3 regions of the Priestia sp. 53B2 genome follow, and region 2 is predicted to be linked to each of the others. Evidence: riboswitches for the same ligand, from Rfam matches in the RefSeq annotation. Region 2 holds a riboswitch; each other region holds the start of a gene.
What was found. Region 2 has a riboswitch for cyclic di-AMP ahead of ACN6NE_RS05045 (APC family permease). Riboswitches for the same ligand answer to the same signal wherever they lie in the genome.

Region 1 (4,560 bases), on a different contig from region 2:
ATCGATTGCAATCACAATAGCTGTAATAATGTGCATGATAAACCCTAAAAATGGAATCCAAGCAACCAGTGAAGTAACAATCCCTAGTATGTTTCCATACGCAGATAACCCTCGTCTATTAGCTAAAATGAGTGTGATAGCATGAAGAATAAATCCAATAAAAAGAGGAGTATAACTAAAGCCCATAACAATCCCCGCGCCAATTAAAGGAATTCCCAGCAAGGCTTCATACCCAGCAGTGACCCATTTCATTGTACGTACATTTCCATTCATAGTAAAAAGCCTCCTAAAAAAGATACTACTATATACGAGAAAAGAGAGAAAAAAGTTTCAAATTACTTAGGGGATATGTCGTATAAGCAAGCGCTAGTTGATTAAAATGATAGATGACAGTAAAGGGGATGGAAAAAACATAATGATTTAGTCATTTTTTCACACTAAAGAAAAATAGTCTAGATGATTCATTTTTAGCTAAGGGACCGGAATTTATACCGAACATAGTGACTACTTTCTAAAATAAATAAAAGCTGATATCGTGTTTTTTGATTATAGCATGTAAGGTTTTTATTACAAATTATTAAAGATTCTTATCTTTTTGCAAATACACATTGTATTTCATAGTTTTAACAATTATGATAAAAAAGCAAGTGTCAAAATAGGAAAATAGTTGAGCATGTAAAACGAAGCGATAAGCTTATTAATTTGAAAGAAAGGCAAGGTACATAGCTTTATGTGGGAAATTATTGTAGCAATCATTTTAGGGATTGTAGAAGGTTTAACAGAGTTTGCTCCTGTTTCGTCAACTGGGCATATGATTATTGTGGATGACCTGTGGTTAAATTCAAAAGAATTATTTTCATCTCCAGTAGCTAATACATTTAAAATTGTTATTCAGCTAGGGTCGATCTTAGCAGTAGTAGTTATTTTTAAAGATCGTTTTATTAATTTATTAGGATTGGGAAAAAAGCCAGCTGCTCCAATTGGACCGACAAATCGCTTGAATTTAATGCAGGTAATTGTTGGTCTATTACCCGCAGGAGTGTTAGGACTTTTGTTTGATGATTACATTGATGAACATTTGTTTTCTTTAAATACGGTGCTAATTGGCTTAGTAGTCGGAGCTGTATTAATGATTCTAGCAGATTTGTTTGGACCTAAACGTCCGCGTGTAGAGACGGTGGACCAAATGTCTTATGGACAAGCACTGGGTATAGGGCTGTTTCAATGTATTGCTCTTTGGCCAGGTTTTTCTCGTTCAGGCTCAACGATTTCAGGAGGAGTTCTTCTTGGAATGAGCCATAAGGCAGCGGCAGATTTTACATTTATTATGGCAGTGCCAATCATGGCAGGAGCAAGTGGACTTTCATTGGTTAAAAACTGGCAGTATTTCACATCAGATGCACTACCATTTTTTATTGCTGGTTTTATCAGCGCCTTTATTTTTGCGCTGGTATCTATTCGCTTTTTCCTGAAATTAATTAATCGTATCAAATTAGTACCATTTGCACTGTATCGAATTGTGTTAGCAGCTATTCTATATTTTGTATTTTTATAAAATAAACACGCGTGTTCTTTAGTCCCTTAAACGTCTAATAGAGACTCAAAGAGCAAGAAAAAGCTATTGCAATGTTGCAATAGCTTTTTTGCATAAATATATATTATCGCCTTTTGAAAGCGTTTTATAAACATGGGTATTGACAAAACGTGTCGAAAAATAGTAAATTAATATTTGTGCAGTATAAAGTTAAGTAAAAGTAAGACTTCTGTTTAGTTTTATTGACTGTAAAAAACGTATGACAACGTATAGATCGTTTTAATTTTATAAAAACTGAATAATAAGCTTAATCGTATAGAGCGGGGGAATCATTATCGGCAGTAAAGCTGCCTTGGGGTGAATCCTTACAAAAGGTAGGAAACTCTCAATTCCGAATCCGACAGTTAACCCCGTTTGCTTTATTGAGAGAAAGAGCCCAAAATAGCGTAAGTAAAAGGCTGTTCTTTCTTAAGAATAGTCTTTTTTTGTTTTTTCAGAAAAGTATATACAAATGTCATACATCTTTGGGGAGGTACATCTATGAAAAAAATTCGTTTTGGTTTGGCTACGCAGATTTTTACCGGATTAATCCTCGGTGTTCTTGTAGGGGTAATTTGGTTTAACGATCCACGTGTAGTAACATACCTACAGCCGCTAGGAGACCTATTTTTAAGATTAATTAAGATGATTGTTATTCCAATTGTTATCTCAAGCTTAGTCGTTGGAGTTGCAGGAGCAGGGAGCGGTAAACAGGTCGGAAAGCTCGGCGTTAAAACCATTCTCTATTTTGAAATTATTACGACTTTTGCAATTGTAATCGGTGTATTGGTTGCTAATATTTTTCATCCTGGGCAAGGTGTAGACATTCATTCAGCACAGAAGAGTGATATTTCACAATACGTTGAAACTTCCGAACAGCAAGAAGGAAAGTCAGTGGCTGAAACTTTCTTACACATTGTTCCGACAAACTTTTTCCAGTCAATTGTTGAAGGTGACATGCTAGCAATTATTTTCTTTACAGTGTTATTTGCACTTGGAGTAGCGGCAATTGGGGAAAAAGGAAAGCCAGTTGTACAATTCTTCGACGGCGTTTCTCACGCAATGTTTCACGTGGTAAATCTTGTAATGAAAGTGGCTCCAATTGGTGTATTTGCTTTAATTGGTGTAACAGTTTCAAAATTCGGCTTAGAGTCACTCCTTTCATTAGGAAAGCTTGTTATCTTAGTTTACTTAGCGTTAATTTTCTTCCTGCTTGTTGTATTAGGAGGAATTGCGAAATGGGCAGGAATTAACATTTTCCACTTATTCCGCTATATGAAAGATGAACTTTTGTTAGCATACAGTACATCTAGTTCTGAAACAGTTCTTCCGCGTATTATGGAAAAACTTGAAAAGATGGGCTGTCCAAAAGCTATCGTATCGTTCGTTGTACCAATTGGTTATACATTTAACCTAGATGGTTCTGTTCTTTATCAAGCGATTGCAGCGTTATTCTTAGCGCAGGTGTACGGTATTGATTTAACGATCGTTCAACAGCTGACGCTCATTCTTGTATTGATGGTTACATCTAAAGGAATGGCTGCAGTGCCAGGAACATCATTTGTTGTATTACTGGCTACTCTTGGAACAATCGGTGTTCCGGCAGAAGGATTAGCCTTCATTGCTGGAGTAGACAGAATCATGGATATGGCACGTACGGTTGTTAACTTAGTAGGAAACACACTAGCAGCAATTGTAATGTCTAAATCAGAAGGCAAATTTGACCCTAAAAAAGGTACAGAGGTCATGAGGGCCGGCTAATTTATAAATTAAAAAGCTACTTATTCTATTCAAAAAATTAGAATAAGTAGCTTTTTTCATAATAATTCCTTTATTATTATGGGAATTGACCCTATAATATGTAACATCAGGTATAAAAATATCCAAATTTTATTCTTACATAAAGCAGTCACTGGTTCCTTTCTTTATCAGTAAATATAGAGATAGCTTAGCTAGTAGGGGGATAGTAGAGTATGTGGAAAAAGCGAATATGGGTCATCGCCTCGATAGTAATCGTATGTTTGTTAATCCCTTACAGTTTACCGATTGTGTTTGCTTTATTAACAGCATTAGCACTTGAGGGTATTGTTCAAAAATTGCATCAATCTTTTAAAATGAAGAGAGTCTATGCAGTGCTTATGACCTTCATTTTATATGTTGTTTCGCTCATACTTATTGGATTTTTTATTGTTCGGACAATCGCTACGCAAGTGGTTGCTCTTTCAAAAATAGCGCCTTCCTTTGTGAAAGAAATCTATGAAACCGCGATTTATCCAACTATTATTAAGTGGAAATACTATTCAAACGCTCTTCCTACAGAAGTGATTTCTTCTATCGAGCGCACGCTTGAAAAAACCGTAAATTCATTAGATTCTCTATTAAAAAGTACCGTAGAAATCATCATTAGCTTTGCCGCTACTGTTCCTGGGTTTCTATTAGAGTTTCTTATTTATTTAGTAGCGCTTGTATTTATCAGCCTTGAGCTGCCTGCTATTAAAAATAAAATTAAGTCATTTTTAACAGAAGAAACGAAATATAAGCTACAAGTTGTCATCACTCAGCTTATCCAAGCGGGGGTTGGTTTTATCAAGGCACAAATTATCTTAAGTGTCATGACGTTTGTAATGGCTTATGTAGGGCTTTGGCTGTTAGATGTTCCGTATACCGCGCTGCTTAGTTTATTAATTGTAATTGTCGATATCTTACCAATCCTTGGGACAGGATCGGTGCTCGTTCCATGGGGGATTTTTGCTCTTACGCAAGGGCATGACTCATTAGCAATCGGCTTATTTATTCTATTTGGAGTCATTACAGTAGTAAGGCGTGTAGTAGAACCGAAAGTATTTTCTACAAATATGGGTATTTCACCTTTGGCTGCACTAGTTAGTTTGTACATTGGATTTAAACTTTTAGGCTTTGTCGGATTATTTTTAGGACCGGCTTTAGTTATTTTATACGATGCTCTTCGTAAAGTAGGTATTATTCAA
Region 2 (4,560 bases):
TTGAATCTATATGTAAAAGTAGTGTATAACAGATAGAGAGATTGTTTATGTGTTCACTCTGCACTTCAGTATAACTTCAGAGAATTTTCAGCCAGTCGTAGTGTCATTAGAAAATACTGTTGGAGAGGAATGGAATGAAAATGCAAGAAGGGAATTTTTTCAAAGGTTTAGTAATAGGCATATTAATAAGCATTCCAATTTGGATTATTCTCATTGTTATAGGCGTTCTGCTTTTTAAGTAGATCCAAATCTAATAATAAAATAGACAAAACTTTCCTCGTAGTGTATACTTTAAATGAAAATGATAATTATTATCATTTAATCAACGAATCAACACTCTGCATATAGCTGTCACTCCTTGAGAGCTATCCTTATTCAGTATTCTGTCTATAAAGCAGAATAACCCGTTGCCATTAGGCAGCGGGTCTTTTTTTAGTGATTTTTCACCTGGTAGGCTAGTATACGTAGCACTTTTTGTCCCCCGTGCATATGTTAACAATAAGGAGGGACAAGTAATATGAAAAAAATCTATCTTGATGCAGGACATGGTGGGGCAGATGCAGGAGCAGTTGGAGCGAACGGACTATATGAAAAAAACTTAGTTTTAAAAATTCAACAATATTTAATAAGCTATTTAAATAGCACATACAGTGATTTTACGATTAAAACCACTCGTACCACAGATGTTTTTTTATCGTTATCTCAGCGCGCTTCTCAAGCTAATTCGTGGGGCGCAGATGCATTTATGTCTATTCACGTAAATGCCGGTGGAGGAACAGGATATGAAGATTATGTTTATAGAAGCGCTAGTAATGCCAGTAAAACGTTTCAATCAATTGTCCACGGCCAAGTACAGCCAACGCTGCTGTCATATAATCATCCGAATCGCGGTCGAAAATCAGCCAATTATGCGGTGCTTCGCTTAACAAATATGCCTGCAGTACTGACTGAAATAGCTTTTATTGATAACCGCACAGATGCAGCACTTCTTCAAAATGAAGCTTTTTTAAAAAGCATGGGTGAATCGTATGCAAAAGGAATTGCCGTCTATTTGAATTTACCTCGTCGTGCAGTTCCAAATCCAACACCAACACCAAATCCAATTCCATCACCTTCTGAACCAGGTACAAAAACGTATACGATCAAGCAAGGAGATACGCTTTACAGTATTGCACAGAAGTACAATATAACAGTACAGGCGCTTCAAGAAGCCAATACAGGGCTTTCAGATCCTTTAACACTACAGGTTGGAAAAACAATTGTTATTCCTTCAGGGACTTCACCAAACCCATCTCCAACACCGTCACCAACTCCACCTTCGGAACAATATCCACTTCCAAATGGAATTTTAAAACAAGGTGATTCTGGAGAAGCTGTGAAGCAGCTTCAAAGAGCATTAAACGCGGTGAATTTTAAAGTAGGGTCAGTAGACGGAATATATGGAGTTCAAACGAAAGATGCAGTCAGACGTTTTCAGCTTGTGTATCTTCCTTATGATGTAGATGGCATTTATGGTCCTCAAATGAAAAACAAGCTAGCAGCCGTTTTAAAAGCAAAAAGTTAAAGCAAGAAGGTCTTCTGTAAGCGGGCAGAAGGCCTTTTGTTTTCCTGTTAAAAGCGCCTTAAGCACTATTTTATCATTTGCGTAAAATAATGCTTTACAAACCATTTGTACGGGAGTATATTATCTAAGAACAAAGGATAGTTATGAAAGAAACATGTTATCAATCATACCCTTTAACTGAAAATTATATTGACCTGTTATCGCTTAATTCGTAAGAAGTGGGGGACCCAAATTTGTGCATTGTCACTTGGGGTGAATCCTTTTTTAAAAGGTAGGGCTACTCTCATAGCCCGAATCCGACAGCTAACCCCATAAGCGTTTTGGAGAGGAGGTTTAAGCTGTGTAAAAACGCTGAGAACCCTTAGTGTTTTTTTTGTGCGCTTTTTTAACATAAAAAGGTATTTTTTAGGGATAATATCACTTATTTGTGAACTTGTAACGGAGCTTAGCAACAAATAGTAAATAGTAGCTAAGCAATCATCGGAGGGAAATTACGTGAACTATTCAGTTCTCAAAAGATTATTGATTGGAAAGCCGCTTAAAACAAAAGAGTTAGGTGATCAAAAGCTTAGTAAGCTTAAAGCACTGGCTATTTTATCATCAGATGCCTTATCATCAGTGGCTTATGGAACAGAACAAATTTTGATTGTACTTGCAACAGTAGGCGTCCTTGCTTATTGGTATTCAATTCCAATTGCGCTTGGGGTATTGGTGCTGCTGACAGCTTTAATTCTTTCATACCGTCAAATTATTTATGCGTATCCGCAAGGTGGAGGAGCTTATATTGTTTCCAAAACCAATTTAGGAGAAAATCCTGGGCTTATCGCTGGAGGATCACTGTTAGTAGACTATATTTTAACAGTTGCTGTGAGTGTTTCAGCAGGAACAGATGCTTTAACTTCGGCTTTTCCAACGCTGCATCATTACAATGTAGTAATTGCGTGTTTGCTGGTGATTTTTATTACCGTCTTAAATTTACGTGGTGTAACAGAATCCGCTTCTGTATTAGCTTATCCGGTTTATTTATTTGTTATTGCTCTTATTTTGTTAATAGCGGTAGGCTTGTTTAAAATAGCGACAGGTCAAGTTTCACCTGAGCTTCATCCATCTCTTGGCACAGTAGTGCCAGGTATTAGTTTGTTTTTATTATTAAAAGCTTTTTCATCAGGCTGTTCGGCATTGACAGGTGTAGAAGCTATTTCAAATGCAGTGCCTAACTTTAAAGAGCCAGGTGCAAAAAATGCTGTTCATACCTTAATGCTGATGGGCGGTATTTTAGCCGTTTTATTTTCTGGCATCACGTTTTTAGCTTATTGGCTTGGCATTTCTCCAAAAGCAGATGAAACGGTTGTATCACAAATTGCATCGAGTGTGTTTGGACGAAATGGATTTTATTATTTTATTCAAGGCACAACAGCTCTAATTCTAGTGCTAGCGGCGAATACGGGCTTTTCAGCTTTCCCTTTGCTGGCTGTCAACTTATCGTCTGATAAATACATGCCAAGAATGTTTCAAATTCGTGGCGATCGATTAGGCTATTCAAATGGAATTGTGACCCTTGGAATTGCTTCTATTGTCTTAATTGTAGCTTTTAAAGGAGCAACTGAACAATTAATTCCTCTTTATGCAGTCGGGGTGTTTATTCCATTTACGCTTTCTCAAACAGGCATGATTGTCAAATGGCTTAGAGAAAAGCCGGCCGGCTGGCAAGGGAAGCTAACCATTAACTTAATTGGTGCCCTCATTACCTTAACGGTGCTAATCATTTTGTTTACAACGAAGTTTTCACAAGTATGGTCCGTGCTCATTTTCTTACCGGTTATTGTTTATATTTTTCATCGCATTTATACGCATTATGAAGCAGTAGGAGAGCAGCTTCGCATTAAGCAAGGAGAAAAGATTGGAACGCTTGAGGGAAGTGTGGTCATTGTTCCTGTAGCAGGAATGACAAAGGTAGTAGAAAATTCATTAAATTATGCACGAACGATTGGCGATACCGTTATTGCAGTGCACGTGGCCTTCGATCGAGAAAGCGAAAAGAGAATGGAAGAGAAGTGGGAGAAGTGGCAGCCTGATATTCGTATTGTTACGTTTCACTCTCAATACCGCAGCTTAGTGCGGCCGCTGTTTCGATTCATTGATATGGCCGAGGAAAAAGCGCGGGAAAACAATATGGCTATTACGGTCGTTATTCCACAATTCATTACGAAAAAAAGCTGGCAAAATATCCTTCACAATCAGTCCAGTCTACTGTTAAAAGCACATTTGCTTTACCGTAAAAATGTAATTGTTACAACTGTACCGTACCGTTTTAAAAAATAATGAAACATGACTAAAAACCTCCAACTTGTATGTTGGAGGTTTTTAATTTTTAAATTCACATACACTAACCGTAATCGAATCTCATCAAAGGCGCAAACGGAGGGATTACATGAGTGAATTAATTAAATTGTTGCGAAAGGGAAATAAATCGGCCATGATGGCCGCTGTAGTTAATACCATTATCTCTATCATTAAAGGAATTGCCTTCGCTTTAACAGGGAATGTAGCAATGTTTGCTGAAACGATGCACAGCTTAGGAGATGCAGCTAATCAGTTTTTTGTCTTTATAGGTTCGGCATTAAGTAAAAAAGCCCCGACCAAACGATTTCCAAACGGTTTCGGCCGATTGGTTAATCTCGTTCTATTAGGAGCGGTTCTTGTAGTAGGGATTATGGCGTTTGAAACGATTAAAGAAGGATATCACCATATTCTTCATCCGACGAAGTCTTCAGGCTTTATTTTAAATATTGCAGTACTTGGCATCTCGGTGTTACTTGAGATGTTTGTCCTATTTAAGGCAATGAAAGAAATTTTGCACGATGTCGGAATGAATACCGCAGAGGTCAATGTTTTTACGCAAAGCTTTGTTCATTTAAAGAAAGCAAAGCCAGCAACCAAGCTGGTCTTTATGGAAGATCTGGTAGCTACTGGAGGAGGCGTATTGGCATTAATAG
Region 3 (4,560 bases), 180 kb from region 2:
TGTTTTATTTATTCTATTAGTAATCGTAGGGTGCTCTTGCTACTACTAATTTCTAGAGGGGATGAACATCATTCATGCTCTTATTTCAAAAAAAAACCATGCTTTCGCATGGCTACATACCGATTAGATGAATGAGTAGAGGAACTCATTGTTCGGCAATATTGAAGAAATTTTTGGTTTTCACTTCCGCCTAGTATGCCCTTCTTGACGGGGGCTATGCGCAAATAAAGTTAACGTTTAAAAGCGGAAGCCAGACGCACCTACAATAACTAGTAAAACAAATAACACAACGATTAACGCAAAATTTTGTTTTCCCACGTAACATCCCTCACTTCCTGTTATCTGCTTTTAGTGTATGCAACAGCTTGGCAAAATGTTTAGGACAGGGGTGCGGATTTTTTTAACGAGAAAAACCTTCAAATTTCGCCAAAAAAAGTGAATCATATTTTTGTTTCTTTCGTTATATATAGTAAGAGATTTTTTACTATAAAAAAGGGGGGCCTTTAATGCGCCGACATTCCAAATTGCCCATTGTTCTTGTCTTTGCCTTCTTTTTATTCATCGCAACTGTTTTGTGCGTAACCTCTTATATGTCTTGAACGTATAAATAATATAAAAAAATCGCCTCATCGAAGGCGATTTTTCTACCCTAGCATTATATCTTCGTTTGGATAACGAACGGCTTCGCGCTTTTGCTTAGATAATGAAAACGCCAGTGTTAATGGCCCCACTTTCCCTAAAAACATGATAAAGATAATAATCACGCGTCCAAAGCACGAAAGTTCAGGAGTTGCTCCCATCGATAAACCTACTGTTCCAAACGCAGAAACAACTTCAAACATAATTTTTACAAACGGCAGGTTTTCCGAAATATTTAACAGGAAAATGGCCCCAAACACAAACATAATTGAAATCATCGTGATGGCTAGTGCCTTAAACACGTGAAGAGGAAGAAGCCGTCTCTTTAACAGCACAATATCTTCCCGGCTTCGTAAAAATGCCCATACGGAAAAAATAATCACCACAAACGTCGTGAGTTTGATACCGCCTCCTGTTGAAGCACTTCCTGCACCAATAAACATTAACATAACCATTAAAAATATAGTGGAATCATGCAAACTTCCTATATCGATACTATTAAAACCTGCTGTACGTGTCGTTACAGCTTGAAAATAAGATGCCCACACTTTGTCTCCTAATGACAAACTTCCGAGCGTATGTGGATTGCTGTACTCCAAGAAAAAAATAAAAAGCATGGCAACCCCGTTAATCGCAAACGTGCTGATAATCATAATTTTCGAATGCAGCGTTAGCTTTTTATAGGATTTTTTCACCCACATATCTGCAAGGACGGTAAACCCTAATCCACCGATAATGAACAGAAAAGAAATCGTTATGTTAATAATGGGATCTCCTACATACTGAACCAGGCTGTCAGATAATAGTCCGAACCCTGCGTTATTAAAAGCCGAAATCGAATGAAACAAGCTAAAGAACAGCCCCTTAGACCATCCGAACTCCGGAACCCAGCGTATCGCTAGAAAGATAAGTGCAATAAACTCAATTAAAAATGAAAAGATAAACAGCCTTTTAACTAGCAGGACAACTCCGCCGATGCTCGTTTGATTTAATGCCTGCTGAACGAGCATACGCTCTTTAAATCCAATTTTTTTACCTAGCATCATAAAAATCAACACGGCAAATGACATAATGCCAAGACCGCCTATTTGAATTAACAGCATAATAATCGTTTGACCAATGACGGTAAAACGCGTACCTGTATCTACGACGGCTAAGCCGGTCACTGTCATAGCGGAAGTAGATGTAAAAAGGGCGTCTACCCACCGGATTGGCTCAGTAGTAGAAAAAGGCATCATCAATAGAAGAGCACCAATAATAATTCCTCCGCCAAAAATAGAGACAAGTAGCTGCGGAGGGGTGAGTTTAATGATTTGTTTTTTCATGAGTTAAACTCCTTCTTCTTCAAAACGGTTCAAATCGCGATTATGTCCAATCACAATAAGCATGTCCCCTTGTTCAATTATTTCATGGGCGGTAGGCGAAATAACCATTTCCCCGTCTTTTCGCTGAAAGCCGATAATATTACAGCCATACTTGGCACGAATGTTTAAATCAAACAGCGTTTTATTATGAAGCTTTTTGGAGGCGACAATTTCGACAATACTATAATCCTTTGACAGTTCAATGTAATCAATGATTTTTTCTGACACCACGTGATGAGCAATACGCTTAGCAATATCGCGCTCAGGGTGAATGACTTTGTCCGCTCCTATTTTCTCCAGCACTTTTTGATGATACATATTCACTGCTTTTACCCATACTTGCTTAACGCCCATATCTTTTAAAAGCATCGTTGCGAGCACGCTCGCTTCGATATCATCCCCAAACGAAATAAGAGCATGATCAACATTGCGAATACCTAGCCCCTTTAAGCTAGCTTCATCAATTGCATTTGCCTGCACAACATATGTAGCTGAGTTGCTAAATTTATTTACTACCTCCTGATTGCGGTCAATAGCGAGCACATCCACATCCAGATTAGCAAACTCTTCAACCAAACTGCCTCCAAAACGACCTAATCCTAATACAGCAAACTGTTTTTTCATAATGTATTTATTCCTTTCTTCAACTGCTGTGTGTTCTCTTAGCTTATACTTTTTCTAAAAAATTACATCTTTTTCTTAAAAAAAGCGCAAAAAAACACAGGAAGGCTCCTGTGTTTTTTCACACTCTTCCCCCTCAAAACGCTTGCGAAGTTAGCTGTCGGGTTCGGGTTTTAAGAGTAACCCTACCTTTTTAAGGATTCACCCCGGAGCACAATATGTGCGTAAATAATGGGTCCTCCGCTCCGTAATGGATTAAGCGATTTTTATTCAAATGTCTATAATCTATTTTTTAGAATAATCGATTCAATTCATGATACGTTTCACTTCACGAAAGCTATCTTACTCCTGTGGATTTTGTCTGTCAAGATATTTTTAGCGAAGACTTCACTTGCCCTGCAAGCTGCAAAAATCATACAAATCTAAACTGACAATCATTTTGTGAAATTGATCAAATAAATTAATAACAGCCAAAAGCTCTAACAGCTGCGTATCACTGTAAAATTTCTTTAATTGATCCATATCAGCATCGGTCAACTCCCTTGGACGTACCCGGTATACATCAATAAATCGAAACAGCAGTCGGTCTTTTTCTTCAAGCTCTTTTTCTCTTAACACTTTTTGATTAAGCGTCTCATCGCCTACATATGACATGCTCATACATGTCTCACAGCCGTTAACGCCTGCTAGATAAAGCCTAATTTTTTCCTTGGTCTCTCTCTCTACTATATCGCTGTTCCAAAGCATGTCGTAAAGCTCATCGTACAATCTTTTTACATGCGGAATTAAATTCAATGCTTTTTCAAAATTTGTTCCCTCTTCGTTTTCTAACAAAACTCTTGCCATTTTTTACTCACTCCTTTTTAATTATTATAGTAAGAAAAATGAAAATTTTAGATTACATATAAAACATCTTATCTACTATTACTAATCAAATGAAACGTTAATGAGAAAGAAGGTTTTCAATTGAAAATTGATGAAATTGATTTATCGATTTTGCAGGCGCTGCAGCAAAACAGCCGCCTTTCCTTACGAGAGCTAGGAAAACAAATTAATTTGTCCCCTCCTTCGGTGGCAGAGCGAGTACGCCAGCTAGAGAGCTTTGGTGTTATAAAAGGGTATACGATTGATATTGATTATGAAAAGCTGCATTTGCCCGTGTCGTGTTTTATTGAAGTAACTATGAAAAACGGAGATCACGAGCGTTTTAAACGATTTATTTCTCAGTATCCCTACGCTTTATTCTGTGAACGCATCGCCGGGCAAGCCTGCTTTATTACAAAGCTTCAGCTTCCTCACCTGCACGTACTCGAACAATTTATTAACGAAATTACACCTTATGCCAAAACGATTTCACACATCGCCCTTTCTCACGTGGAGATGGCTCCTGCATTATTGAGTCATTTAAAAGATGAAAAGTGATTGAAACCTAACGAAAGCGGTCCAATCGAAAAGCGAACAATGGGATCAATAAGCCCGTATGAATCACTTTTGACACCGCTGTTGATTTCCGTGCCAGGCTTCACTTTTCGCGCAGGAGTCTTCATCTTGCCCTTCAATCAACAGCTAGAAGTTTACGCTCACCTACTAATAAAAAAGATCCGAACGCGTTCGGATCTCCTTCAACAAAGACACTTGTGTCACGGTCTCTTTTATTCAAGAACACAAAAAATAACCCTCCAAAGCTGGAGGGTATAAATTTTCCGAATAATGAAAGTTTTACAACTTTATTTTATCAGGTGCCGACATTTCTGTCTACTTAAAAATGTAAAAGAGCTCTCTATTAATAGAAAGCTCTTTTACCTGCTTGTTTTTTGAAAACAATCAATCTATATAAAAGGGAACTACCTAAGGTTGAAAGTCACGTGAAACCTTGGCAGTTGATCCTGAATATACCGGTTGATATGATTCAAAACAAGTTCTTTCATCATTTCTT

Region 1: another riboswitch for cyclic di-AMP. It lies ahead of ACN6NE_RS13285 (cation:dicarboxylate symporter family transporter); the one in region 2 lies ahead of ACN6NE_RS05045 (APC family permease).
Region 3: another riboswitch for cyclic di-AMP. It lies ahead of ACN6NE_RS04110 (potassium channel family protein); the one in region 2 lies ahead of ACN6NE_RS05045 (APC family permease).

Annotation. Positions count from the first base shown of each region.
Region 1 covers NZ_JBLZXA010000016.1:32,993-37,552, forward strand. The annotation lists gene ACN6NE_RS13275 (hypothetical protein) at 1-273, opposite strand, end outside; gene ACN6NE_RS13280 (undecaprenyl-diphosphate phosphatase) at 731-1,555, shown strand; cyclic di-AMP (ydaO/yuaA leader) riboswitch at 1,829-1,968, shown strand; gene ACN6NE_RS13285 (cation:dicarboxylate symporter family transporter) at 2,075-3,334, shown strand; gene ytvI (sporulation integral membrane protein YtvI) at 3,547-4,560, shown strand, end outside.
Region 2 covers NZ_JBLZXA010000008.1:320,309-324,868, reverse strand. The annotation lists gene ACN6NE_RS05050 (N-acetylmuramoyl-L-alanine amidase) at 518-1,564, shown strand; cyclic di-AMP (ydaO/yuaA leader) riboswitch at 1,756-1,897, shown strand; gene ACN6NE_RS05045 (APC family permease) at 2,060-3,886, shown strand; gene ACN6NE_RS05040 (cation diffusion facilitator family transporter) at 3,996-4,560, shown strand, end outside.
Region 3 covers NZ_JBLZXA010000008.1:141,205-145,764, forward strand. The annotation lists gene ACN6NE_RS04095 (YjcZ family sporulation protein) at 1-49, shown strand, start outside; gene ACN6NE_RS04100 (YjcZ family sporulation protein) at 238-318, opposite strand; gene ACN6NE_RS04105 (TrkH family potassium uptake protein) at 645-1,964, opposite strand; gene ACN6NE_RS04110 (potassium channel family protein) at 1,968-2,627, opposite strand; cyclic di-AMP (ydaO/yuaA leader) riboswitch at 2,752-2,896, opposite strand; gene ACN6NE_RS04115 (carboxymuconolactone decarboxylase family protein) at 3,012-3,470, opposite strand; gene ACN6NE_RS04120 (Lrp/AsnC family transcriptional regulator) at 3,591-4,046, shown strand; gene ACN6NE_RS04125 (hypothetical protein) at 4,025-4,171, opposite strand; gene ACN6NE_RS04130 (peptidyl-prolyl cis-trans isomerase) at 4,469-4,560, opposite strand, start outside.